2 linked regions of the Funiculus sociatus GB2-C1 genome follow. Each later gene encodes a partner of the first gene's protein in a complex. Links are inferred from orthologs where the notes say so. Each region holds a gene or a part of one and is shown in the gene's direction. Other genes may lie near its edges.

Evidence for each region.
Region 2: the proteins of mnmG (region 1) and mnmE are in contact, whole or in part, in a solved structure (PDB 9HIP), measured with the Escherichia coli proteins. The link is inferred for Funiculus sociatus GB2-C1 from one-to-one orthologs.

Annotation. Positions count from the first base shown.
Region 1 is NZ_JAMPKJ010000046.1:8,261-25,479, forward strand. The notes cover bases 7,483-10,412. They hold mnmG (tRNA uridine-5-carboxymethylaminomethyl(34) synthesis enzyme MnmG), read left to right. Parts: upstream 7,483-7,954; coding sequence 7,955-9,871; downstream 9,872-10,412. Other genes in these bases: NDI42_RS19545 (hypothetical protein), read right to left, coding at 7,483-7,690; NDI42_RS19555 (hypothetical protein), read left to right, coding at 10,203-10,412. Outside these bases: NDI42_RS19505 (HAD family hydrolase), read right to left, coding at 1-440; NDI42_RS19510 (30S ribosomal protein S1), read right to left, coding at 567-1,802; NDI42_RS19515 (S1 RNA-binding domain-containing protein), read right to left, coding at 2,179-3,015; transcriptional regulator NrdR, read right to left, coding at 3,110-3,673; NDI42_RS19525 (photosystem II reaction center protein T), read right to left, coding at 3,879-3,974; psbB (photosystem II chlorophyll-binding protein CP47), read right to left, coding at 4,090-5,619; NDI42_RS19535 (hypothetical protein), read left to right, coding at 5,673-5,927; NDI42_RS19540 (hypothetical protein), read right to left, coding at 6,051-6,356; more of NDI42_RS19545, read right to left, coding at 6,803-7,482; more of NDI42_RS19555, read left to right, coding at 10,413-11,507; NDI42_RS19560 (TIGR04376 family protein), read left to right, coding at 11,626-12,207; NDI42_RS19565 (prolipoprotein diacylglyceryl transferase), read left to right, coding at 12,255-13,010; NDI42_RS19570 (radical SAM protein), read left to right, coding at 13,083-14,501; NDI42_RS19575 (hypothetical protein), read left to right, coding at 14,580-14,897; NDI42_RS19580 (hypothetical protein), read right to left, coding at 14,926-15,258; NDI42_RS19585 (hypothetical protein), read right to left, coding at 15,502-15,888; and 2 more genes. UniProt on the Escherichia coli protein: NAD-binding protein involved in the addition of a carboxymethylaminomethyl (cmnm) group at the wobble position (U34) of certain tRNAs, forming tRNA-cmnm(5)s(2)U34.
Region 2 is NZ_JAMPKJ010000031.1:63,039-71,076, forward strand. Bases 4,718-7,517 are described here. They hold mnmE (tRNA uridine-5-carboxymethylaminomethyl(34) synthesis GTPase MnmE), read left to right. Parts: upstream 4,718-5,321; coding sequence 5,322-6,713; downstream 6,714-7,517. Other genes in these bases: NDI42_RS15840 (mechanosensitive ion channel family protein), read right to left, coding at 4,718-5,145; NDI42_RS15850 (class I SAM-dependent methyltransferase), read left to right, coding at 6,817-7,368; NDI42_RS15855 (response regulator transcription factor), read right to left, coding at 7,513-7,517. Outside these bases: NDI42_RS15825 (glycoside hydrolase family 10-like protein), read right to left, coding at 1-1,629; NDI42_RS15830 (hypothetical protein), read left to right, coding at 2,376-2,903; NDI42_RS15835 (mechanosensitive ion channel family protein), read right to left, coding at 3,069-4,205; more of NDI42_RS15840, read right to left, coding at 4,180-4,717; more of NDI42_RS15855, read right to left, coding at 7,518-7,899. UniProt on the Escherichia coli protein: Exhibits a very high intrinsic GTPase hydrolysis rate. Involved in the addition of a carboxymethylaminomethyl (cmnm) group at the wobble position (U34) of certain tRNAs, forming tRNA-cmnm(5)s(2)U34.

The DNA of each region.
Region 1 (17,219 bases):
GAAGTGGTGGCAGCTGAGAGAATGCCTAATTTTAAGCCAGCTAAGAAGAGAAATTGCAACACTTCCAGAGAACCGACAAATAGAGGGGAAGGCGCAGCATCTTTAAGAAATTGGTCGGATTCTTCAAAGGCGCGACGAGCGATCGCTCTTGACTCCAACCACCCCCGTCCAGTTTCAGCAATATACGCGGCGGCGGCTATTTCATTTTCCAGAGAACTGCCAACAGCCATTAACCCGGTAGGATCGAGTTTATCCCCATTGATGCCAAATGCCATTAACAAGGGATCTCCAATACCGGGAATTTGGGCATCAATGATACGCGATCGCTTTTGTCCAAGGTTTCTTAAAAATGACTCGGAATCTTCCAGGGTGCCGTCTTTGTCAAAAATCACAGCCTGGATATTCTCAAATGTGGCATCCTTACAGCGAATTGTTACCATTTGCCCCTCCAAATTCACAAAAAACTCCCATAAAAAAAGAGGGAATTTCCCTCTTTGGTCATTGGTCATTAGTCAGGCGTCATTAGTCAGTTCTAACAAGCAACAAACTGTTGACTACTAACAAAATTAATCTTCTTGTGTAGCTGGTTGCAGCTCATCTTCAGGAACGGCGTCCTCAATAGCAGCAGGAACGTCGTCCTCCATAGCAGCAGGAGCGTCGTCAGTAGCAGTAGGAACTTCGGCGTCCTCCATAATAGCAGCAGGAGCTTCGTCCTCAGTAGCAGCAGGAACGTCGGCGTCCTCCATAGCAGCAGGAGCGTCGTCCTCCATAGCAACAGGAGCGTCGTCTTCAATAGCAGGAGGAACTTCGGCGTCCTCCATAGCAGAAGGAACGTCGTCGTCGTCGATAGCAGCAGGAACGTCATCGTCCGTAGGAGCAGCCACGGCAGTTGCACCTTGTTGCTTAGCTCGCATCTGCTCTCGATACTTAGCTGCCATTTCTTCAGCCATATCATAGACGCGATCGCGGTTCTTGATCATGTCCCCAGGCTCTGGCTCTAGCTGCTTGGTGGACAGCGAAATGCGTCCTCGTTCAGCATCCAAGTCAATGATCATCACTTTCACTTCATCATTGACATTGAAGACACTGTGTGGAGTGTCGATGTGGTCGTGGGAAATCTCCGAAATGTGCAATAGACCGCTGACACCGCCAATATCGATGAATGCACCGTAAGGCTTGATGCCTCGGACTGCACCGATAACGACTTCGCCGACTTCCAAGCGGTTCATCTTACGCTCAACCAGCGCCCGTCGATGCGATAACACCAGACGGTTGCGGTCTTCGTCTACCTCTAAAAATTTTAGCGGTAGTTCTTCTCCTACCAAATCTTCTTTAGGTTTGCGAGTGCTGATGTGAGAACCAGGGATAAAACCGCGCAAGCCTTCAATCCGCACCAGCGCGCCACCTCTATTTGTCGCAAAGACAAGCGATCGCACTGTAGCATCTTCTGTCTGCAACTGCCTTACCCGCTCCCATGCACGCATATACTCAATGCGTCGGATAGAAAGAGTTAGCTGTCCATCTTCATTCTCGTCAGTCAGAATAAAGAATTCCCGCGTCTCGTTCGACTGCAACACCTCTTCGGGAGCGTCAACACGGTTGATTGACATTTCCTGAATCGGAATATAAGCAGCTGTTTTAGCGCCAATGTCAATCAGAGCGCCCCTTGGCTCCAAACTGAACACGGTTCCGGCGACTATATCACCGGGATTAAAGTGATAGTCATATTTATCGAGTAGGGCCGCAAAATCTTCGTGAGAAAAGCCAATATCTGCTGTAGCGGTTGTTTTCTGATTGACCATGCGAATGTTTCCTGGTAGTTATCTCCGTATTAACTGTGCCTCCTGCGGATGTACGCGCACGGAAAGCCTCGTGCTGTTTACACCTACATTGCTCTCTCGCCAACCTTATTGTATGAGATTTTTAGATACGAGTGAGTGTCCAGACAGACCATTATAACCCAAAATGGACTCCTTCTAACGTTATTATTGATTAATTATCAGCCGAATGACTAATAACCTTGAATCTGCTCCCGTTGGGTTGAGATAGGAAACCCAACACACATGACTAATAGACTTCTTGCATTCATGGCTCTTGAAATAAACATTTAGCCAGGAATCGTGACGATGACTTTAGCTACGAAGCCCCAAATTTTAGTTCAGGGCTTTTGTAAGAAGTCTAATAACTAATTTGGTACTTTGCCGCCATTTCCTCAGCCTTTTCATAGACTTTCTGAGGATTTTTCAGCATATCCCCTGGTTCTGGTTCCAGTGCTTTTGTTGAGAGTGATATCAAACTCCTTTCAGTATCCACATCAAGAATCATTGCCTTCACTTCGTCATTGACCTTGAAAACACTATGAGGCGTATCTAAATGAGCATGGGAAATTTCAGGAATACGTAGCAGACCGCAAATGTCCCCAATATCAATCCATGCACCAAAAGGCTTAACTATAGCAACCGTACCGACAACTACTTGACCTACTTTCAGATGCTTTATCTGCTCGTCAAGAGCCAAGGCTCCACTATAGCTGACAAGCAGACGGTTAAGGTGTTCATCCACCTTCAAAATCTTTATAAACAGTTCTTCTCCAATTAACTGTTCGTTGAGTTTACGGCTACAAAGGTAATAATTGTAAATTGTGCCGCACAACCCTTCAATCTCTACCAATATGCTGTATCGCTGAGCTTCAATAACTCTCGCGTACACCGTGGCGTTTTCGGCTTGCATTTGACGCACTCGTTCCCAAGCCAGCTTTTTCTCTAGCTGTCGAAGGGAGAGGGAAAGCATCAAATTCCCCTCTATATCGTAGTTATTTATAATCAAGAATTCGCGGGCTTCATTTACCTGCAAGACTTCTTCTGGAGAGTCAATTTCATTAATTGACATTTCCCGAATTGGGAGAAAAATAGCTGTTGGAGCGCCAATGTCAATTAAAGCGCCTCCCGGCTCCAAACTGATGACTTTACCAATTACAATGTCGCCCGGACTCAAGCTAGATAAATTTGAGTTCAAAAATGTTCGGCTGTAACTACCGCATATCTAACTCATACCATAGCATTTTTGTCAATGGTCAGTCACGAAGTATTCAAAAGCTATTAGGCAATTACTAATGACCAATCACCAAAGAAGCTTGGTTTTCGGTTTCATCAAACTCAAGTAAGGAAAGTTGATTATTTGCGGCAGTATTTGTGACTTCAGAGGCTTCTGACTGGCGACTGCTGTAACTTTCGAGGTGATTCAAAGTATCTACAAAATCGCGGATACCTTGAAATTTCCGATAGACAGATGCAAAGCGGACATAGGCGACTTCGCTGAGAGTTTGCAGACGCTGGAGAACCAATTCACCAATTTCTTGACTGGTGACTTCTCTGATGATGCGTTGTTGTAATTCAGCTTCAATCTCATCGACCAAAACTTCTAGCTGTCCTTGAGGAATACCCGTTTTTTCGCAAGCGCGAACAATTCCCCGCACTAACTTGGAACGGTCAAAAGAGTCCCGTTGACCTCCCCGCTTAATGACGGTAATCGGAACAAATTCAATGCGTTCGTAAGTGGTGAAACGATGATTGCACTTCAAACACTCGCGCCGTCGCCGGATACTTTGTCCAGCTTCTGTGGAACGCGACTCAAGGACGCGGCTATCGGTGTGCTGACATAAAGGACATTGCATTTTTAAGAGTCCTCGCTGGCTGGGTAGATGAGCGTGAGGAAGCAATAAACTTGGATTTGAAAGAGTTAAAATACCTAAAATGGGAGAAACTGAGCCGTTGTTTGTCTTCAACTGTCGTGAAATACGACGGTTGGGACAATTGCGGCTCAGTGGATCTCCCAAATTATATTAAGTTGTGACGATCGCACTCATCAAACGCGATCGCTTACTTTTGAATCCGAGGCGGTTCGCGAAATGCGATCGCAAAGAATAGCGTACCCAATGCCAGGGCTAAAACCAAGATATAAGCAGCAGCTTCCATGTCACAATTTCCTGATTATCAGCTTTACTACCAGTCTACCAACTAAGTCAAAAGTAAAAAGGAAAAAGGCAAAAATAAAAAGAATCTTTATTTTTGCCTTTTTCCTTTTACCTTACTAGACTACTTCCTTCTTACGGGTACTCTTGTCACCCAGTTTCTGGAACAGACCCCACTCGACCTGCTCTTCCAAATCTGCCTCGACCCCGGCAAACACGTCGCGGAACAGAGTCCGAGAACCATGCCACAAGTGACCGAAGAAGAACAACAGAGCAAATACAGCGTGTCCGAAGGTGAACCAGCCACGAGGACTGGTGCGGAACACACCGTCAGAATTCAGGGTTTCGCGGTCAAATTCAAACGGCTCACCCAATTGAGCTTTCCGAGCAAACTGCTTAACTTTGGCTGGGTCATCAAAAGTTTTCCCTGCCAAAGCGCCACCGTAGAAGGTAGCAGTTACACCAACTTGCTCAAAGCTATTTTTCGATTCTGCCCGACGGAACGGAATATCGGCGCGAAGCACACCGTCTTTATCGGTCAAAATCACTGGGAATGTTTCAAAGAAGTTGGGCAAACGACGCACTGTCAATTCCCTACCTTCTGAATCTTTGAATAGCGGATGACCTAGCCAAGCTTGAGCTATGCCATCTCCCTTATTCATTTGACCTGTGCGGAACAAGCCACCCTTAGCGGGGCTGTTACCCACATAATCGTAGAAAGCCAGCTTCTCAGGAATTTCTGACCAAGCTTCAGTAGCACTATTCCCTTCAGCCACAGATTCTTGAATCCGACGGTCAATTTCCTGCTGGAAATAACCGCTGTCCCACTGATAGCGGGTAGGGCCAAATAGTTCAATCGGAGTAGTGGCACTGCCGTACCACATCGTACCCGCCACCACGAAGGCGGCAAAAAATACGGCGGCAATACTGCTTGAAAGTACGGTTTCAATGTTCCCCATTCGTAGCGCTTTGTAAAGTCGCTCTGGTGGTCGAACACTTAGGTGGAACAAACCAGCGATGATGCCAACAACACCCGCCGCGATATGGTGCGCGACCACGCCGCCAGCGTTGAACGGGTTAAACCCAGCAGGCCCCCATTCCGGTGCCACAGGTTGGACGCTGCCAGTTAAACCGTAGGGGTCAGAAACCCACATACCAGGGCCAAATAGCCCCGAAAGGTGGAATGCACCGAAACCAAAGCAGAGAAGACCAGACAAGAACAGGTGAATGCCAAACATTTTTGGCAAGTCAAGAGCTGGTTCGCCAGTGCGCGGATCTCTAAAGAGTTCCAAATCCCAGTAAACCCAGTGCCAGCAGGCAGCTAGGAACAGCAGACCGGAAAGAACGATATGAGCGGCAGCAACGCCTTCAAATGACCAGAAACCAGGGTTGTTTGCTGGGCCACCAGTGATGCTCCAACCACCCCAGGATTGGGTTACACCCAGGCGAGCCATGAAGGGCATCACAAACATACCCTGCCGCCACATGGGGTTAAGTATGGGGTCGCTGGGGTCAAAAATTGCTAGTTCGTACAAAGCCATCGAACCAGCCCAGCCTGCCACGAGGGCAGTGTGCATTAGGTGTACTGCAATCAATCGTCCTGGATCATTCAGAACAACTGTATGTACTCGGTACCAGGGTAGTCCCATTGACTACGCTCCTCCTCAGATAGATTAAGTGTCTACGACGCTTCTTTTTTAATGTGCTGGATTTCGCCTTTTTTTGCCACAAGCCTTGCAAAGAAACTCTTCAGCAAGATGTTGGGACAGCAGCGCCAGCTTTTGCTGAAAATGAAAGTTTATCTGGGCTACTCTTGGCGCTCTCGAAGAGCGATGTCGCTTTTCAAAAGAACCTGAGAGTTCTGCGTAATTTACGTTTTACCTCGGCAGATATGATTCAACAGTTTGTATTCTCATATCAGGTTCACGCCATCCCTAGCCCGGAAGACCGAGGTTAATTACCATTTAAAGAAGTGTAACTATTGTTAGAATCCAATGCAAGCAGGTTGGCAGTTAGAATCTCGCTGTTTATTGTACTTTTTCGGGTGCGGTGCTTCTCCCTGAACGTCTTTGCAACTAAATTACTGCGGAGTCAATGCTGTGTTCAATCGCTCAATGGCATCCTCGGCGCTGATGAGGCGTTTTAACACAACTTGACCAATATTCTTACTGGCTGAGTCAGACGAGGCATCATCTAGGGGTCTGACTTCGACCATGAGAACAGCTTCTTCCACCCGGTACAGCCATAGTTTTTCCCCTTGCTCGAAGATGCAAAGGTTCGTTTGCTGAATTTCGGGTTTTCGTCGCCAGGAATTTTCGTTCCACAAGCCGCCGAACTCCCACACCCTACCTACAGTCCATCCATCAGAAAGGAAAAAATACTTCACAAATTTTCTTTTTTCTTTATATAGGCCTTCTCTTGAAAGAAACTTGTTATTTATCGTTATTTATACCATTCCGCTTTATTTTGGTGTCTGGCATGATATAACTTATAGCTTTGACGAGGTGAAAGCTAAGCATTGAAGCGATCGCCTTGAACCCATCTAGAGATTGAAATTACCATGAAATACCACTTTTGGCACCTAGCAGCGATCGCGATCACCCTGCTAACCCGAAAATACGATAAGTTTTACTTATAATTTATTGCCTGTCGCTATAGTTGCACTGAAGGTTTTGAGATAGCGATCGCTTTTCAGCTTGGCTTCGGTTGGGGAAAGCATACAAGAGTTAACTTAGAGCATTTTCTTTAAAAGAATTGTCTAGCAAGTTGGCGTTGGGCGACTAGGCAATATATTAAGGGGAGCAGCCACTCACTGGCAGTATTTCCATTCAATTAAACTCCAGACATAGAAGCTCGCCAACTGAAAACCTCAAGCAATAGAGGAGTAATTTTTCCAGGCACAATATCAATTACATATGCCTTGTTTTCAGGGTAATCGAATGGACGAACCTTAATAACATATTTATCACCAATAGCCTGAAATTCAAGTTTGCCTCGATAATCGCTCTTGTGTCGAAAGTTGAATGGGGCGCGGCAAATCAGCAGTTGCAAGGGGCTTTCTATTAAAAAATTTCTTAGTACAGGAAATTCTTCCGGGGAAACGTGAGTAATTAAAATATCTACTCCCCAAAGTTGATTAAGTCTTTTCTCGTATTCGGATTCAGCCATTTCGTAAGGTGAAATTTCAACAACCCCCTTGAAGGGATGAACAGTGTTAGGAACACCGCCTATTCCACCTATACGAATGCCGTCTTTTTCAAAAACGTCATTATCAATTTGGTGAAGCCGGGGCGAATTGATTGTCAAATCTCCGCTGAGAGATGGGTAATCCATATTGCCAGGAATGAAGTATAGGTGGCTATTCTCAAGTGATGCCTCTAAGTTGGCAAAAAGTTTTTTGTATCGTTGCCAAGCTATATTTTTTGCTTCCGGAAACCGATTACCTGTTAATAAAAACATATTTCTTAAGGGTTCAATAAATAGAGAATTATGAATATCACGAAAATGGCTGTTTACCAAGTTATCCATTCCTTCAAATATTAAATCACCGTACAACTGGTAAAAAATAGAGCCTTCTAAATTTTCGCCTGGTTCGGGAAAAATATTTAATAAGTCGCCAGCCACCAAAAAATTGATATCAGGATAAGCAGCGATGGCAGCACTGATAAAATCTGGAAATCCGGGGTGTTCTAAAATGTTAGAAGCTAAAACAAACTTCATTTTACTGCTCCAGTGAGGGTTAAATTTGTCTGTTAAAACTTACAGCAGATATACTGTCCAGAGGTCATGGCGAACAGTTCATTTTTAAACGCAATTTGCAAAAATAGTATGGTTAAGCTGATAACCCGATATCGTAAATCATCGAGTCGTGCCAGAAAACTTCTACGTTCCGACCTGTTTGGGAATGGGTTGCTGAAATGCCATGCAACCAAGACTATAACTTCGCTAGGATTGAATATAAGTAATTACTGCTTAGGTTGAGGAATGGCCATCAATTCGACTGTTGAATTTCAAGATGCTTTTGATGTAATTGTTGTTGGTGCCGGACACGCCGGATGCGAAGCTGCGCTTGCTACAGCACGCCTCGGCTGTCGGACGCTGCTGCTGACACTCAACCTAGACAAAATTGCTTGGCAACCTTGTAACCCAGCCGTGGGAGGGCCCGCTAAGTCACAGCTAACTCATGAAGTCGATGCGCTGGGCGGGGAAATTGGCAAAATGGCAGACCGCACCTACTTACAAAAGCGGGTGCTGAACAACTCCAGAGGCCCTGCGGTTTGGGCATTGCGGGCGCAGACCGATAAGCGGGAATATGCGGCTGTGATGAAGGGGATTGTCGAGAACCAGGAAAACTTGACAATTCGCGAAAGTATGGTCACAGATTTGGTGCTTGGTGCCAATGATGAAGTTATTGGTGTCGAAACTTACTTTGGCGTTGGGTTCCAGTGTAAGGCGGTGGTGCTGACAACTGGAACGTTTTTGGGCGGTAAAATTTGGGTTGGTAATAAGTCGATGTCAGCGGGACGGGCGGGGGAATTTGCCGCCGTTGGGTTGACGGAAACGTTGAATAAATTGGGTTTTGAAACTGGGCGACTGAAGACGGGAACCCCGGCACGGGTTGATAAGCGATCGCTAGATTATACTAATCTGGAACCCCAGCCTGGTGATGAGGAGGTGCGGTGGTTCAGCTTTGACCCGGCAGTTTGGGTGGAACGGGAGCAAATGCCTTGTTATCTTACCCGGACGACACCTGAAACTCATCGGATAATTCGCGAAAATCTGCACTTGTCGCCAGTATACGGCGGCTGGGTGGATGCCAAGGGGCCGCGTTATTGTCCGAGTATTGAAGATAAGATTGTCCGCTTTGCCGATAAGGAAAGCCACCAGATTTTTATTGAACCGGAAGGGCGGGATATTCCAGAACTGTATATCCAAGGGTTTTCTACGGGTTTGCCGGAAAATTTGCAGTTACAAATGTTGCGAAGTCTCCCCGGTTTGGAAAATTGCGTGATGCTGCGTCCAGCCTATGCTGTGGAGTATGATTATTTACCCGCGACTCAGTGTTATCCCACACTAATGACAAAGAAGATTGAGGGATTGTTCTCGGCTGGGCAAATCAACGGAACAACAGGTTATGAAGAAGCTGCTGCTCAGGGAATTGTGGCGGGAATTAATGCGTCACGGTATGTGCAGCATCAGGAAATGATAGTTTTCCCCCGCGAACAAAGTTACATCGGTACGTTGGTTGATGACTTGTGTACCAAAGATTTGCGGGAACCTTATCGAGTGCTAACTTCGCGCTCTGAGTATAGATTATTACTGCGCTCGGATAATGCGGATCAGCGTCTCACACCGTTGGGAAGGGAAATTGGCTTAATTGATGATCGTCGATTCTCGTTGTTCCAAGACAAGCAAGCAAATATTGTGGCGGAGAAGGAACGGTTACACTCGACGCGGGTGAAGGAACATGAGGAGATTGGGATTGCGATCGCATCCAACGCCGGACAAACCATCAAAGGCTCAATTACCCTAGCTGAGTTGCTGCGCCGTCCAGGTTTCCACTATGTTGACTTAGATCGCTACGGACTCGGAAACCCCAGTCTAGACCAACCCGAAAGAGAAGGCGCAGAAATTGATATCAAATACTCTGGCTATCTCCAGCGTCAGCAGTACCAAATTGACCAAGTAAGCCGTCACGCTAACCGCCAGTTGCCGCCGGATCTAGATTATGCGGCAATTGAAACTCTCTCGAAAGAGTCTCGCGAAAAGCTCTCGCAGGTGAAACCCCTAACTATTGGTCAAGCGGCGCGAATTGGCGGCGTAAACCCCGCTGATATCAACGCTTTGCTGATATATCTGGAACTGCGTTCAAGACAAATGAGTTTGGCTAGGGGACAGTAGTCCCTTGAAATGTACCCATTTGAGGTCGCCCGTTGCGGTAGGGATTCTTGGTACAGGAATTTATTCTACCGAGAATCCCTACCCAACCTGGGAACGTTTCCATAACCAATAACTAATGACTTAATTCGCCAATTTCTAGTCACCCAATCAAAAATTGGTATAAACTTTCTAAGTTAGCCTTGGGCGAAACTGGTGAGTCAGGGAACATCTACAACTGACTGCCTTAGGGTAGGATCTCCCAAATAAAGAAATTTTTCACCAACGTAAGCGCTATTAATTGCTTTAAGGCTTATCGTTAATTCAGTCTAGGCACGAAAGTGAGCAGCAATCCATGTCTCAGGATGTCAGCAATAACCAGAGGGAATCAGAGGCATTAGCCAATTCCAGTTCTATCAAACCCTGGTCGGTTGAAGCCTATGCCGATCATTTAATGGACGATTTGTTTGCAGACATCGACCGGGTGCTGGAGGGCGGAAGCGTATCGCCTCCAGAACAGCCGTCCACAGAATATGTCTCGTTACAGCCTGTAAAAGTTCCGCAAGCAACTCTGCCCCCAACGTGGGTACCGCCTCACGATCTCCTACCACCACGGCAGCAAGACAACACACCGCGTAGTATTGTGCAAATGCCTGTCGCGATTGATGTCAGGGTGGAGGATGTTGAACCCGAAGAGAGCGAAAAGAGTGGTAAGAGTCAATCTTTTGATAAATTGCTGTTCGGATTTGCCTTGGCATCGGTCTTGGTGACTGTGCTGCTATGGGCGGCTTCTCAGGATAGACTCAAGTGGCTATTTTCGCGTGAAATACCGGCTGCACAAGTAACCCAAGAGGCTCAGCCTAAGGTAGATGAGCAATTTGTTAACTATATGGAGCGATCGCTCGAATCAATCGAGCGCAAGGCAGAAGCCAACAAACAAAATGCGACAAGGGCTAACGTGCCACCGACAAATAATCTGCCGTCGGTTTCTGATGTCCCTGGCAATGCTGGAGGAGCTAACCGATCCTCGGTTATGGAAAGAGTCTATATCCCCATCTATCCATCCCCCTCAAACCATCTGGGTACATCAGGGACAGGCTTAGGGTTACAAAGTATTGCGCCCCTAGGACGTCCCCAGCTCGCTCCGGCACTGCCAAGCCGTCCAATCCGTCCGGTGCCGCAAATCCTTCCTGTACCGTCAGTCCGTCCGGCACCGCCAGCCCGCCCTAAACCTCAAGCCCGTCTGGTGCCGCCAGTCAGCCTGACATCGCCAATGCGTTTGACACCGCCGCCAATGCGTTTGGCAGCGCCAGCCAAGTCTGCGCCCCCGATGCGTCCTGCGCCTGCCCCTAAACCTCCGGTGGCTGCCACAATACCTCAACCTCAACTTCCGCCACCACCGCCGCCCTCAGCACTACCGGAACTCTCAGCCGCCACCGCGCCTACATCAGTAGCAGAGGCTATACACACGCTTGTAGGAGTTCTGGAATTGGGCAATCGCTCGGCTGCCCTATTTAGTATCAATGGCGTTACCAAGCGTCTCCAAGTGGGGGAAAATATTGGCTCCAGTGGCTGGACTTTGGTCTCCGTAGACAATCAGGAAGCCATCATCCGACGCAATGGAGAAGTTCGCTCAATTTATGTAGGGCAGAAGTTTTGAATTAGTATATTGCTAATGGCTAATAGCTAATTGCAAAAGAAAAAGTGCATAATTCTTTTTTGCATGAGAGCCTTTTACATGATTGCCTTTTTAACTGAGAAGCGTGGGAGTTTTTGCAGTGGGTCTATTTGACGATTTCAACCGATTTCTGGAAACCCGATTAGAAGAATTTTTGCGAAATAATCCCCATCTAGAGTTACAGGCGCTAGAGGAACAGCTGCGGGAACAAGAAGAAGATGCCCTAAGGCTGATCGCAGACCTGAATCTGCAAGAACAGAAATTACAGGATGAAATTCTCTCAACTGCACAAGAAGTCCAGCGCTGGCATATTCGGATTGAAAAGGCAAAAGCGGCTAACAGGCTTGATTTAGCCGAGCCTGCTCAAGAGCGAGAAGCCGCTTTGCTACGTCAAGGAAATCAGCTTTGGGGACAGATGCAAGGGCTGAAACAGCGCAAAGAGCAAGCGAAGCAGCTACAGCGTCAGATCCAGCAGCGCCGACAGGAAGTTCACACTAAAGCAGTCCAAGCTGAGGCGGCGCGTGCGAATACTCAAACTCAGCAGCGCTCAGCAACGACTGGCTGGAGTCAAAGTTACAAGGGCAATATCAAAAGTGGGCCAGACTTATTAGACGATAAATTTAAGCGTTGGGAAATGGACGATGAGCTAGATCAGCTAAAGCGAAATATTGGAAATAGGTAATGGCTTGTAACAATTAGCCATTAGTCATTAGCCATTAGCCAAAAATTATGACTTTTCCGGTTTATTTGTGGCTGGGGTCGGTGAGGATTCATCCTCATATTTTGTTTGAGTCTTTGGCTTATGCGATCGCTTTCCGTTTATTAATCAAAAATTCTCGAAAAGATTCTATCGCACCCACGCAACGCAGTTCGGTAATTGTCGGTGGCTTAGTGGGGGCGCTAGTTGGTGCGAAGCTGCTGGTTTTACTACAGCATATTGATTTACTTTTTTCAAATTGGCAACAATTATTTTTACTTTTACTTCAGGGCAAAACTGTTGTAGGAGCGCTTTTGGGCGGACTGATTGGTGTGGAAATAACCAAAAAAATTATCGGTGTAAATCGCTCAACAGGGGATGTTTTTGTTTATCCGTTGATTGTGGGAACAGCGGTAGGACGTATTGGTTGTTTTTTGACAGGATTAAGCGATCGCACTTATGGCATTGCCACTAATTTACCTTGGGGGGTCGATTTTGGCGATCGCATTCTTCGACATCCCACTCAAATTTATGAAATTATATTTTTGTTTATTTTAATTATATTTTTAAAAATCCGCAGCCGCTACCATCGGCAAGAAGGCGATTTATTTAAGTTCTATATGGTGGCATATCTAAGCTTTCGCCTGCTAATTGATTTCCTTAAGCCAGATTTTCATCCCATCTTCGGGCTAAGTGCTATTCAGATTGCTTGTTTGCTGGGACTGTTATATTATCACCGTAGTATTCCCCAAATGTTCCATTTTAATCGGACTGCGAATACTTGGTAGGTTAAACATTTTCTTCCAAGTTCTCTCCCCATCCACCCTAAGAACCAGAAAAAACTCTTTAAATTATATTATATGCCTACTCGAAACTATCTTTTCTATGCCTTGACTAACAGCGTTTGCTCTAAATGTCTCGTCAAAGTCGAAGCAAAGATTATCTTTCGAGACGATTGTGTTTATTTGGTTAAACACTGTCCAACTCACGGACATCAAGAAGTTTTAATTGCCGATGATATTGAATATTACAAACAATCCCTGGAATTTATCAAGCCTGGGGATATGCCGCTCAAATTTAATACCCCAATAAAATATGGCTGTCCTTATGACTGCGGACTTTGCCCAGATCACGAACAGCATAGTTGTTTGACTTTAGTAGAAGTGACGGACAGATGCAATCTTTCCTGTCCAATTTGTTATGCCGATTCAGGTACAGAAGAGATTTTTCAAAATTCTAATCAATATCGTCGCCACCGCAGTTTAGAGCAAATTGAAATGATGTTAGATGCGGTAGTGGCGAATGAGGGAGAACCTCAAATTGTCCAAATTAGCGGAGGTGAACCAACGATTCATCCAGAGTTTTTTAAAATTCTGGATATTGCCAAAAGTAAGCCAATTCGACACTTAATGATTAATACCAATGGTGTCAGAATTGCTAAAGACCGAAATTTTTGCGAGCGCTTAAGCCAATATATGCCTGGAATTGAAGTTTATCTGCAATTTGATAGCTTTGAGGCTGCGGCGTTGGAGGAGTTGCGCGGGGCAGATTTGCGAGAAGTTCGTCAGAATGCGATCGCTCACCTCAATGAGTTTAACATCTCAACAACGCTGGTCGTTACCCTCAAAAAAGGGCTAAATGACGGCGAAATCGGCAAAATTATTGAATACGCCTTGCAGCAGAAATGCGTCCGGGGTGTCACCTTTCAACCAATCCAAGCAGCAGGACGTTTGGAAGGATTTGAGCATGAACGCGATCGCTACACTCTTACAGAAGTCCGCCGCTCAATTTTACAGCAGAGTCCCTATTTCAAACCAGAAGATATTCTCCCAGTTCCTTGTCATCCAGACTGTTTAGCGATGGCTTATGCGCTAAAAGTTAAGGGCAAAGTGATACCCTTAACTGGGCTTTTTGAGCCAAATACCTTTGTGAAAATGATGCCCAATTCTGTTCTTTACGAGCAGAATGATGAGCTGAAGCGTAATATTTTTGATTTATTTTCCACTAGCCATTCACCCGCATCTTCGGCAACATCTTTAAAACAATTGCTGTGTTGTTTACCGATGTTACCTGTTCCAGAAAGTATTACCTACGAAAATATATTTCGGGTAATGATTGTACAATTTCTCGACTCCTTTAACTTCGATGTCCGTTCTGTGAAGCGTTCCTGCATTCACATTGTGCATCCTGATGGTAGGATTATTCCATTTGATACTTTTAATATGTTTTACCGCGAGGGTAGCGCTGGGCATCACTTAGTTAATAACCGTTTAGCCTGAATGTATCAAGTACCTAACTCTAGAAGCGAGTATTAACATTTTTGAAACAGAAACAAACACTATTTTAAATAAAAGCAAATGCGACCAAGAAATGAAGGTTTACAGATAGTTTTAGGTTTCTTACTACTATTGGTAATACATATTACAGTAATTGCTATAGTGGCATTAATTGCATACATAGCGGGAAGATTTGGCGATTTATATTTTTTTCAACCAATTGCGTTTATTTCAGTCTTTTACATTGGCTTATTTCAAACTTTGTATGTAATTCCACTTGTTTTTTGGCTGAAACGGCAACAACGATGGGGATTGATGAAAGGGGTGATTATCAGTGCAGTTATCACCGCTTTATTGAATGGTGGCTGCTTTTTATTGTTGTACTCAGGAACGCTGTAAATTTTAAAATTATACTAATCAGAAGTTATCACTTTGTTGACTGGCGGCTGCTTTTTATGGCATCTCTCGCTGTCTTCTCAATTTTGAAAGAAACTGATTGACGCGATCGCGTCGTAGAATTTGGCTGAGATTGGCTATTGACTGGAGATACCACTGGCGGTGTTTCGTTTTTAATTGCAGCCAGTGTAGGGTCCTCTGTCTGCTGGAACGGAAGGAGACCGCGTTTGTCCAAGTTGGATGCGATCGCTAAAAATGCCCCACCCAAAATATACACGGGTAACGGCAGCGTAAACTGTTTTGCCCACTGGTACATTTCTGCCAAGCCAAACAGCACCACAAAACTAACCAGCCACACTCTCATGCTTGTAACCCAACGCTGTATCGAAATTTCTATCTCTATTTAAACTGATATTTTGCATCATTCAAGGACAATGGGGAGCTTCATCCTAATCTTTCTTACCAGGCTCCATGAACCGCCAAAATGATGTCTTCCCTGCTGTTCCCTCCATAGGCAATGGTTATCATTTTTTTAGAAAATGATAATTAAAACACTAAAAAGGAATTATAACCGCTGAAACCTTGACAGGTTGTGAGTTGCGTGAGTTTAATTAGCCTGCGATCGCAAAGCATCTCTTTCGGAAACTTGCTTTCTCCGTTTTGACCTAATTCCCACCATACTTAGCAACCCGACGCAGCTTAAAGCTAGATTGCCGGAAGGTTCAGGAGCTTTAACTTCGGCATAATTTAGCTGGTTTCCTATTAACTTTAAACGGGTTTTGTTAGCGAAATTACGCGAATAATTACCCACAACAGAACCACTAACAAGTTTTTCTCCTTCTAAACTATTATCCAGAACCTTATCTTCTAAATCAAAGCTGACGTATGTTTTTTTTTCGGTACTAAAAAACTTATCTGATAGATTTCTTAAACCAGCCAATATGCTAAAAGAATCTAAGAGGACAGGCTGCTTACGGTTTGTGATATAGAACAAGGAAAAAGATATTTTTCTATCAGCACGTGTAACCTCACTGGGAGAAGTATCAGTTGAGGTTAATAAAATTAAATAAGCGATAAAATTAAAAGAAAAAAATTAATTCTTTCTTATCAAAAATTCCTCGACAATTCCCACCTGACTTTTAGCATTACCTCTGTATATTCTACCTGTTCCGGAAAATTCGCTTAGAGATGTATTAAATGAGAAAAGTGGCTCGTCCGAAAAAATTGCTTCAGCATCAGCAAAAGCATCCACTGAACCATGTTTTGCATTTACTCAAGTATTAGTATCAGTGGAAGTCTTAGCAACGTCAGGATTTTGGCTGTAGTTATTAATGACTAACGTCCCGCTGGAAAAGGCAAGAGTAGCAGCTAAACTAGGCGAGGCGGCGACGCTTAAGCTAGTTACTAATGGTGTAAAGAACAGCAATAATTGTTTGACAATGCTGCGGTTTAATAGCATAATTCTCTTTTTTAATTTCAGATATTGAGGTATTACAAGCAGTCTAAGCTTGCACGCGCAGCCTTGAAAAACAGCGGTATAAGCACAAGACTGTCATCGGTTCGGATGAACAGTTTCAAGAGCAGATGTAAGTTTTATTATCAAAATTAAATTGTGTCAATGGAAAAGGACTGGTGCGGAAATTGCTAATGCAATATAGCCATCCTATTTGAGTTGTGAGATGTCTGGGGTTCAGATCCCCGACTTCTTAAAGAAGTCGGGGATCTCGCCTTCACGAATCATTTAGGATTGCTATATAGCTAGTAACACCAGAGGGAAATATTTAAGTAATCATACTAATGCCAGAATAATATATTTAATGTAAAGCTAAAGTAAGTATGCGGAAAAAGAGTTTGAAGATTGTGTAAATTAATAGCCGTAATTAGATGACCGAGAAAATGAGAAGATTGCCAATATTTATATTTGCTCTACAAGGATTATTGTTTGCTGAGCCACAGCTAGCCGCGCAGCCGTTACCTATGGAGGTTTCGTTAGGCGATCGCGTCCCCAAGACTCAGCCTTCTGACTTGATTCCCAATTCCTACGTATGGGTAATCAAGGATAGCCAAGAACAGCCAGAACAGCAACCCTACTTATGGATAGTTAAAGATACCAACAAGCAGTTGCGACTTCTTAAAGATATCAACAAGCCAGAGGCTAGTCAGACAGGGTCAAAACCCAAAGACCCCAAAAAGCCAGCTTCATCGGGGTTCGATGAAATCGTAAAAGATACCGAGAAGTTAGAGGGGATGTTCACCCTTTACCGCAACAAGGAAAAAGGAAAAGTTTATCTAGAAATAAAGCCGGAACAGCTAAATAAAAACTTC
Region 2 (8,038 bases), on another replicon or contig:
TCTGGGTTTTACCCCGCTTAAAATGCCGATGCCAACGGGAATGTGACGCTTGGCTGCTTTGACTTCTGGACGCTCTAATTCTTCAAGAAAACGACCGAGGTCATCTCGATAAACTTGGATAATCAGTTCCTCAATTAACCCCTGTCGTTCCCAGGTTTGCCAGTCTGCTAAAAAGAAATTGTAGGAGAACTCTTGAGGGTTGGGAGAGACGGAAACCAAGACGTTTTTTTTGCGGTCTTTGACGGCTTGAAATACCTGCTTTAGATAGGCGGTAATTTTGTTAGCCCGCCACTTGATCCAGGCTGGATCTTGAGCATTCGCAGGGGGAGATTTGCCGCCGTTTTCTTTTTTGTAAAGTTCGACAGTAAAGGGATCATATCCAAACTCAGCAGGAAAGCCGAAATGGTCGTCAAATTGAATGCCGTCAACGTCGTATTTGGTAACAATTTCAACAACTAAATCTTGGATAAATTGCTGCACTTCTGGGCGAAAAGGATTCAACCAAACTCGATTGTGCTGTCCTTCTTTCCAAATTTGGGAACCGTCGCGGCGTTTGAGAATCCAATCTGGGTGGCGTTTGACAAGTTCGGAGTCAGCAGGCGCCATGAAGCCAAATTCAAACCAGGGAATGACTGCCATGCCTTTTTGATGTCCTTGGTCTACAATTTCTTTGAGGATGTCTCGCCCTTGGAGTCGGGGTTCTGGATCGAGCGATCGCCCAATCTCTTTTTGCGCCACTGTACTCGGATAAAGTGTATAACCCCAGTTCCAAACTGTAGGATACAGGGTGTTAAAGTTCAACTCGTCGAGGCGTTGGATAGCGTTGGCGAGTCGCGTTTTTTCAAATAGCACATCGCTGTCTATATTAGTCAGCCACACGCCCCGGATCTCTTTTGACAGCGCTATTGGGGGTGTTCCAACTTTGGCAATGTATTGAGAAGGCACTAATCCAGCCGTTCCCGCCGCCTGACACAAGAAAGCTGCCACATCTGCACGGGTAGCTGGTTGGTTGGAATTAAGCCGCTTGACATCTGGGTAGTTGACAACGAGTTGTTTTTCTGTAGCAGCTGCGATCGCGCTTTTTGCATAATCAGGAATGGTTGCAGCATCGCTAAATGCCCCATTCAATGTGTTAGCCACAGGTGAGGAGGGCGAATATTTCAAGCCAGAGGAGAGAGAAACTAAAGCTTGCGATCGCGGGATTTTTTCACTCGGCTTGAACGCCCCACCAGGATAACCGGAGAGAAACCCAGTTTTATAAGCTTTGGCGATCGCATCTTTAGCCCAATAGTTCGCGGGAACATCAGCAAATGGCACCGCATTTCTAACATCAGCTGTATTGGGGAAAGCCTTGCCAACCATCGCCGCAAACTCAGCCCTTGTCACAGGCGCACTCGGCTTAAAGCTGCCATCCGGGTATCCACTGATAATCTGCTTTTGTGCCAGCTGTTCTATACACGGTTGCGTCCATCCTTGCACATCAGAAAATTTCGCCTGTGCAAATGCGGGATGTATCATTAGCACCACACTAAAGCTAAAGGCAACCAGGAAGATTAACCAAGCCTGATGACCAAAAGCGCGGCTAAACAAAACCAACCCGTCTGCTAGGCTCGTAAAACGGCTTTTCATAGAGTATTTCAACATCTATCTAAATATGGATATGCAAGAATTAACGAAAGTGTAACTCCCTCTTCGGGAATGACTTGGATATCTCGGTATAAGTTGCTTTCTCGGCAAGTACACCAACCTTGGAAGAATTGGGAGGGGGTGGTTTTGGCATAACCTAGTCTTGCCAGAAATGCTTTCCAGACACCGCGTTCTCATCAAGACTCTGAATGATACAGTGCAACGACACCCAGATTTCGGCAAATTTTAGCAAGATTTCAGAAATAAGCTCTGGCTTGTCCCTAAACGACAAGCCGCAGCTAGCTTCTGTGCGTTGCCCTATGTTCTGGAGAGGTGGGAGTGATTTTGTGGTGGTACGTCAACCTTAGGCATAGCCTTCCCTCAGTCCAAAGACGTAGCGCGTTGTGGTAGGGTAGCTGTCGCCGCCTTGACCAGTGAATTACGTAATTCCCCAGCAATTTTGTTAAGGTTTCATAAAATTTTTTTTTTCGTCGGGAAAAGCAAAGTGCCGACGTGTAGTAGCTATCAGGGTTTATTGGACGTGGAGTATCCCGGTTAAATTATTGGTATAGATGACAACATTCAAAAAGGAGAGGCGATTCCATGTTAGCTTACTGTCATCGCTGCCTTAAGTGAGCGAGATCACCCGAAAGTAAGATAGCTGTCACTGCCGAAATCGCGGTGAAATTACCGACTTACCAAAAAATCACCCGATGTAAGGAAGTAAAGCAAAACCCTTTGATAGAAAAATGGTATTGAAACTCGACTTGGTGTTCCCTATGACAGACCTATACGACTCGGAAAATGTTATCTGTTACAACAAACAATCGCTCACCAAACTCGTGAAGGCGATCGCCCTCTCTCAGGGAGACTTTTCTTTAATATTGGTTTCCTGTAACAATCCAGAGTTGCAGGAGCAAGTTATGGAACGGCTGCGAGAAATCTCAGAAGTAGAAATTCAAGAAATCGTTTTGTATCCCTCGGTAAGGACGCTTTATACAACTATAGAGGCAACAATTGAGGATCACCAGCAGCCACAAGCTTTAATGGTCTATGGTTTAGACTCCGTGGTGGATATCCATGAATTACTAAGTGCGACGAACCACGTCCGGAATGAGTTCCGCAAACGATTTACTTTTCCTCTAGTGTTGTGGGTGAGCGACGAAATACTCTTAAAGGTGATGCGGCTAGCACCCGATTTTAAAAGCTGGGCTACTAAAATTCGATTTGAGGTTCCTAAAAGCCACTCAATAGAGAGGACAGCTATCAGCGCTTGACTGAAGGAGCCATAGCGAGTGAAATGTTTCTTTTGTTCGTTATGTTTTAGTTACCCACAGCCCGTATTAAATCGCCGTAACACTGGCTAATGGGTGGGCATTGCTCACCCTAGTCATCCAAGTTGGGATTTTGCTCCCGGCGCAGAAGTTTTTGGGACTCCAAAATTAAATAGTTACTGGAGATTCCACATAAATTGTGGGTTCCTGCATTTTAAAATCTATTCCATACGTTATTAGTTCCTTAGAAATTTTCTCATTTGCTAATTCTAGTAAATGCTTCCGCAGTTGAATTGAATTTTCACTTGAACCCAGGATAAAGAACGTTACTCTTGCTCTAGTTGTTTGCTTTTCAGAATTACTTGCTAACGTAATATTTGTACTACCTGGATCGATCCCAAACACAGAATTTGTACTTTCACTGATGACTTGCTCTACCAGTGCCTTTTCGCTATCTTCCAACAATCGGAAAAAGTCAAGGTTTAGCAAAACCATCACTTTTTTACCCATTGTCACGTTCTCTATTTCCAGATTTGCTAATGTGGAATTTGGCACGATATATAAGGTACTTTTAGCCGCAGTGCGAATCTTGGTGGAACGCAAACCAATCGACTCTACCCTACCAAATAACCCTCCGGGTACGTTGCCAACCGAAGGTAAACGAATATAATCTCCAGGGACAAAAGGGCGATCTAAATACAACACAATTGTACCCAAAAGCTGTTCCAAGGTTTTTTGGGCAGCAAAAGCTACCGCTAACCCGCCAATCCCCAAACTTGTCATCAAGCCAATCAAATTAAATTGCTGGCTTTGGGCAAAAGCTAAAATAGAAATGAAGCCAATTACAACATTTACTATAGCCTCAATTACTAGAATCAGTTCATCAAAATCCCGCGCAAACTTGCCGAGTAAATCAACTCCATAAACTCGGATAAATTGCCGAAATAGGCGCGATAATAACCAGGCAACGCTAAGAATTACAGCTAAATCTAAAAAAGGCTTGATTAACTGGTATAAAAATTTATATTCTTCCACCCATGTTAGAGAGAAAGAAATAAGAATTAACGTTCCAGCTATTTTAAACTGATTTTTTATTGGCTCAATTAGATTGTCATAAATAATTGTTACTCGCTGAGGTGAAAAGCGACGCAGGATTAATTTGGCAATGCCAGGAGTATATCTTCCCAGCACCAGAGATAAGAGAACAAACAGCAAGAAGATGACTGGCTTGGAAATATCGATCTGAAAAACCTGTTTACTGATATCGGCAAAATTAAGATTAGATAGTAATGGGTGAATCCACATAAATTGTTGGGTCTTCAATGTCGAAGGCAATATCGTAATATTTTAATTTTTCTGTAATATTTTCAGTTGCAATATCGAATAGTTGCCGCCGCAGTCCCATTGATACATCGCTAGAACCCAGAATAAAGAAAGCAATCTGAGCTTGCGTTTTTACGTCATTTGCACTATTCAATTCTCTAAAATTGACATCTGTGTTCCGGGAGTCTATCCCAAAAATATCGCTGGTACTATTCAGAATAACTTGCCGAATTAAGGCTTGTTCTTCTTTTTCGATTGTCCGATGAAAGTTTAAGTATACAAGAGCCATTACTTTTTTGGCTCCGGTAAAGTTTTCAATATTAACTTGAGTCAGCGAACTATTGGGTACTATTATCAATGTTCCTTTGCCAGAGGTGCGAATTTTAGTAGAACGCAAGCCAATTGACTCAACTCTGCCAAAGATGCCATCGGGTAAGCCAATGTAATCATCGACCACAAAGGGACGATCTAAATAAATGACAATACCGCCCAATATTTGTTCTAAGGTTTTTTGGGCAGCAAAAGCAACTGCTAATCCGCCAATTCCTAAAGAAGCTACTAAACCAAAAATATTGATTTTATGAGTTTCAGAAAATATGATTATGGTAAAAAAGATTATGCTTAAGTTCGCTAGTAGTTTAACTAGAAGAAGTATTTCGCTGTTGACCTTATGCCCGCTGTTGATGGCAGCATCTAAAAGATAAATATCAAAAATCTGCTTGAACAGCCGTGAAGCTAACCAACTAGCTGCGATCGCTAGTGATAAACTGATTGGGAGTTCTATTAAATTCGACTGAGGAAATCCTGGGATTAAGTGTATGGTAGTGTCGAGGGTAGCTAATCCAATGACACCTACCAATAAACCCTCGTAAGGCTTAACGACTTTTTGATAAGCTGCAACTTGGGGAGAAATTAAGTGCATTGGCAAAAATCCAATAACGTAGGTTGGTTCCGAACGATAGCGAAACTCAACAACAAGTAAACAAGCGTGAGTTGTTGGGTTTCGCTATCGTAGCGCTACGCCCAAGCAAGCTACAACCATTCCCTACAAATTACTGTATTACAGCAGAATAGGAATAGACCTGATTTCAAGGCAAGATGTCACAGATGTTTGTGCAGGGGGAAACAATCGCCGCGATCGCTACCGCTGTTGTTCCGCAACAGGGTAGTGTCGGTATTGTGCGGGTATCTGGTGAAAAGGCGGTAGCGATCGCTCATACGCTCTTTTTCGCACCAGGACGACAGCAATGGGAATCGCACCGCATCCTCTACGGTTACATCCGCCATCCCCAAACGCAACAAGTTGTAGATGAAGCGTTGTTGCTGATTATGCAAGCCCCTCGCTCTTACACCCGCGAGGACGTGGTAGAGTTCCACTGTCACGGCGGAATTATGCCCGTGCAGCAGGTATTGCAACTGTGTCTGGAGGCGGGGGCGAGATTAGCGCAACCAGGAGAATTTACGCTGCGGGCGTTTTTGAATGGGCGTTTGGATTTGACTCAGGCGGAGAGTATTTCCGATTTGGTGGGAGCTAAATCGCCTCAAGCTGCACAATCTGCTTTAGCTGGTTTACAGGGGAAGTTGCAAAAGCCGATTCGCTCTGTGCGTGCTACCTGCTTAGACATTCTGGCAGAAATTGAGGCGAGGATTGACTTTGAGGAAGATTTGCCACCGCTGGATGAGAAGCACATTACAGCACAAATTGAGAAAATTTTGGCAGAGACAACGAAAATTTTGGCAACAGCTGACAAAGGGGAACTGTTACGCGCTGGTTTGAAAGTGGCGATTGTCGGGCGACCAAACGTGGGAAAATCGAGTTTGCTGAATGCCTGGAGTAAGAGCGATCGCGCTATTGTCACCGACCTCCCTGGCACCACCCGCGATGTTGTAGAATCTCAGCTAGTTGTGGGTGGGATACCAGTGCAAGTGCTGGATACTGCGGGAATTCGGGATACCGTTGATCGGGTGGAGAAGATTGGCGTTGAGCGAAGTCTTGCTTCTGCCCAAGCAGCTGATCTAGTGTTGCTCACCATTGATGCTCAACTTGGTTGGACGCAAGCTGAGCAAGAAATCTACGAACAGGTACAACATCGCCCGTTAATTTTAGTTATAAATAAAACCGATCTTGTAGAGACGCAATTTATCGATTCTTTGCAATATCCTGACAATATTAACCGCATCATATACACATCAGCCGCCCACAACCAAGGCATTGATGCTTTGGAAAAAGCCATTTTAGATGCCGTACACACTGGAAACCTCAAAGTAGCTGATTTGGATTTAGCGATTAATCAGCGACAAGCCGCAGCTTTAACAAAAGCTAAAATATCTTTACAGCAAGTGAAAGCAACAATTGCCGATCAACTGCCTCTCGACTTCTGGACAATTGACTTACGGGGTGCCATTCAAGCATTAGGAGAAATCACCGGAGAGGAAGTAACAGAATCGGTTCTTGACCGAATTTTTAGCAGATTTTGTATTGGGAAATAGGGGACTGGGGACTGGAGACTAGGGAATTGGGGATTGGGGATTGGGGATTGGGAATTGGGAATTGGGAATTGGGAGTGGGGGATTTTGTAATTAGCAATGAGCAATGAGCAATGAGAAACAATCTATTAGAAAAGGATACGAAGAATATAGCGTCAAAGGTTTCTACGAGCAATTTGGTGATGAGTATAGAAATCCTCAAGAGGCGGCAGTTCAAGAGGTTTTACAGCTATCAGTTAATAAATGGCAGCTAGATTTACAGAAGGTATTAGATTTAGCTTGTGGCAGCGGTGAAGTTACTTTGACACTGCAAAATTTAGGCTGCACTAACATTGATGGCATCGATCCATACACCTACAATGCTTATTTGAAACGCACTCTCCAAGAAGCTGAACCCTATACCTTTGAGGACATTGCTTCTGGAGTCCTCCATGACCGACATTATAGTTTGATTGTTTGCAGCTTTGCTTTGCATTTGTTGAGTGAGTCACGTTTACCAGTAGTCGCCTACCAGTTGAGTTTGATTTCCGACTCAATAGTTATCATTACCCCTCATAAGCGCCCTCACTTGAAGCCCGAATGGGGATGGAACTTCGTGGAGGAGATTATGTTTAACAGGGTGCGATCGCGTCTCTATAAGGCAATACTTTTCGGTTAAAGCAAAAGCTAATCTCCCAATCCCTGTCCCATCTCTCCTCAAAGAAGAGATGGGACAGGGGAAAGAAGCTAAAGCCCCCCTCCCGTAAAAAAATCTTCCTTTCGTTTTCCCTCTCCTCTTAGGAGAGGGTTAGAGAGAGGTTCCCTAGCCTCGCCTTGCAGCAGTTGTTTCTCGCAGCAGTTGTTTAACCGTTCCGATTAACTCGTGCGCTTCAAAGGGCTTAGCAATATAAGCATCTGCGCCTTGCTTCATCCCCCAGTAGCGATCAAATTCCTCTCTTTTAGTTGAACACATTACTACAGCTAGATCATGGGTTTTAGAGTCAGATTTAATCTTACGGCAAACTTCGTAACCGTTCATGCGAGGCAGAACAATGTCCAGAACTACTAAATCGGGACAATTTCTGGCAATTTGCTCTAGCGCTTCGACGCCATCACAAGCCACAGTAACACTCAACCCACTGTCTTTAAGCAGGCTAGAGATCATCTGCCTTTGCGTGATACTATCTTCCACAACCAGAACTGTAGTCATAAATATTTACCTATTTACTGGATTCAAAAGTTAACGCGAAAAATACGGTTACTCTAAGTTGCATTGCTTTTCCTGAGCGGGAACTTACCTACTTTTGTTCATTTTCAGCTATTAAACGAAAAAGTGTTTGCGTAAATGC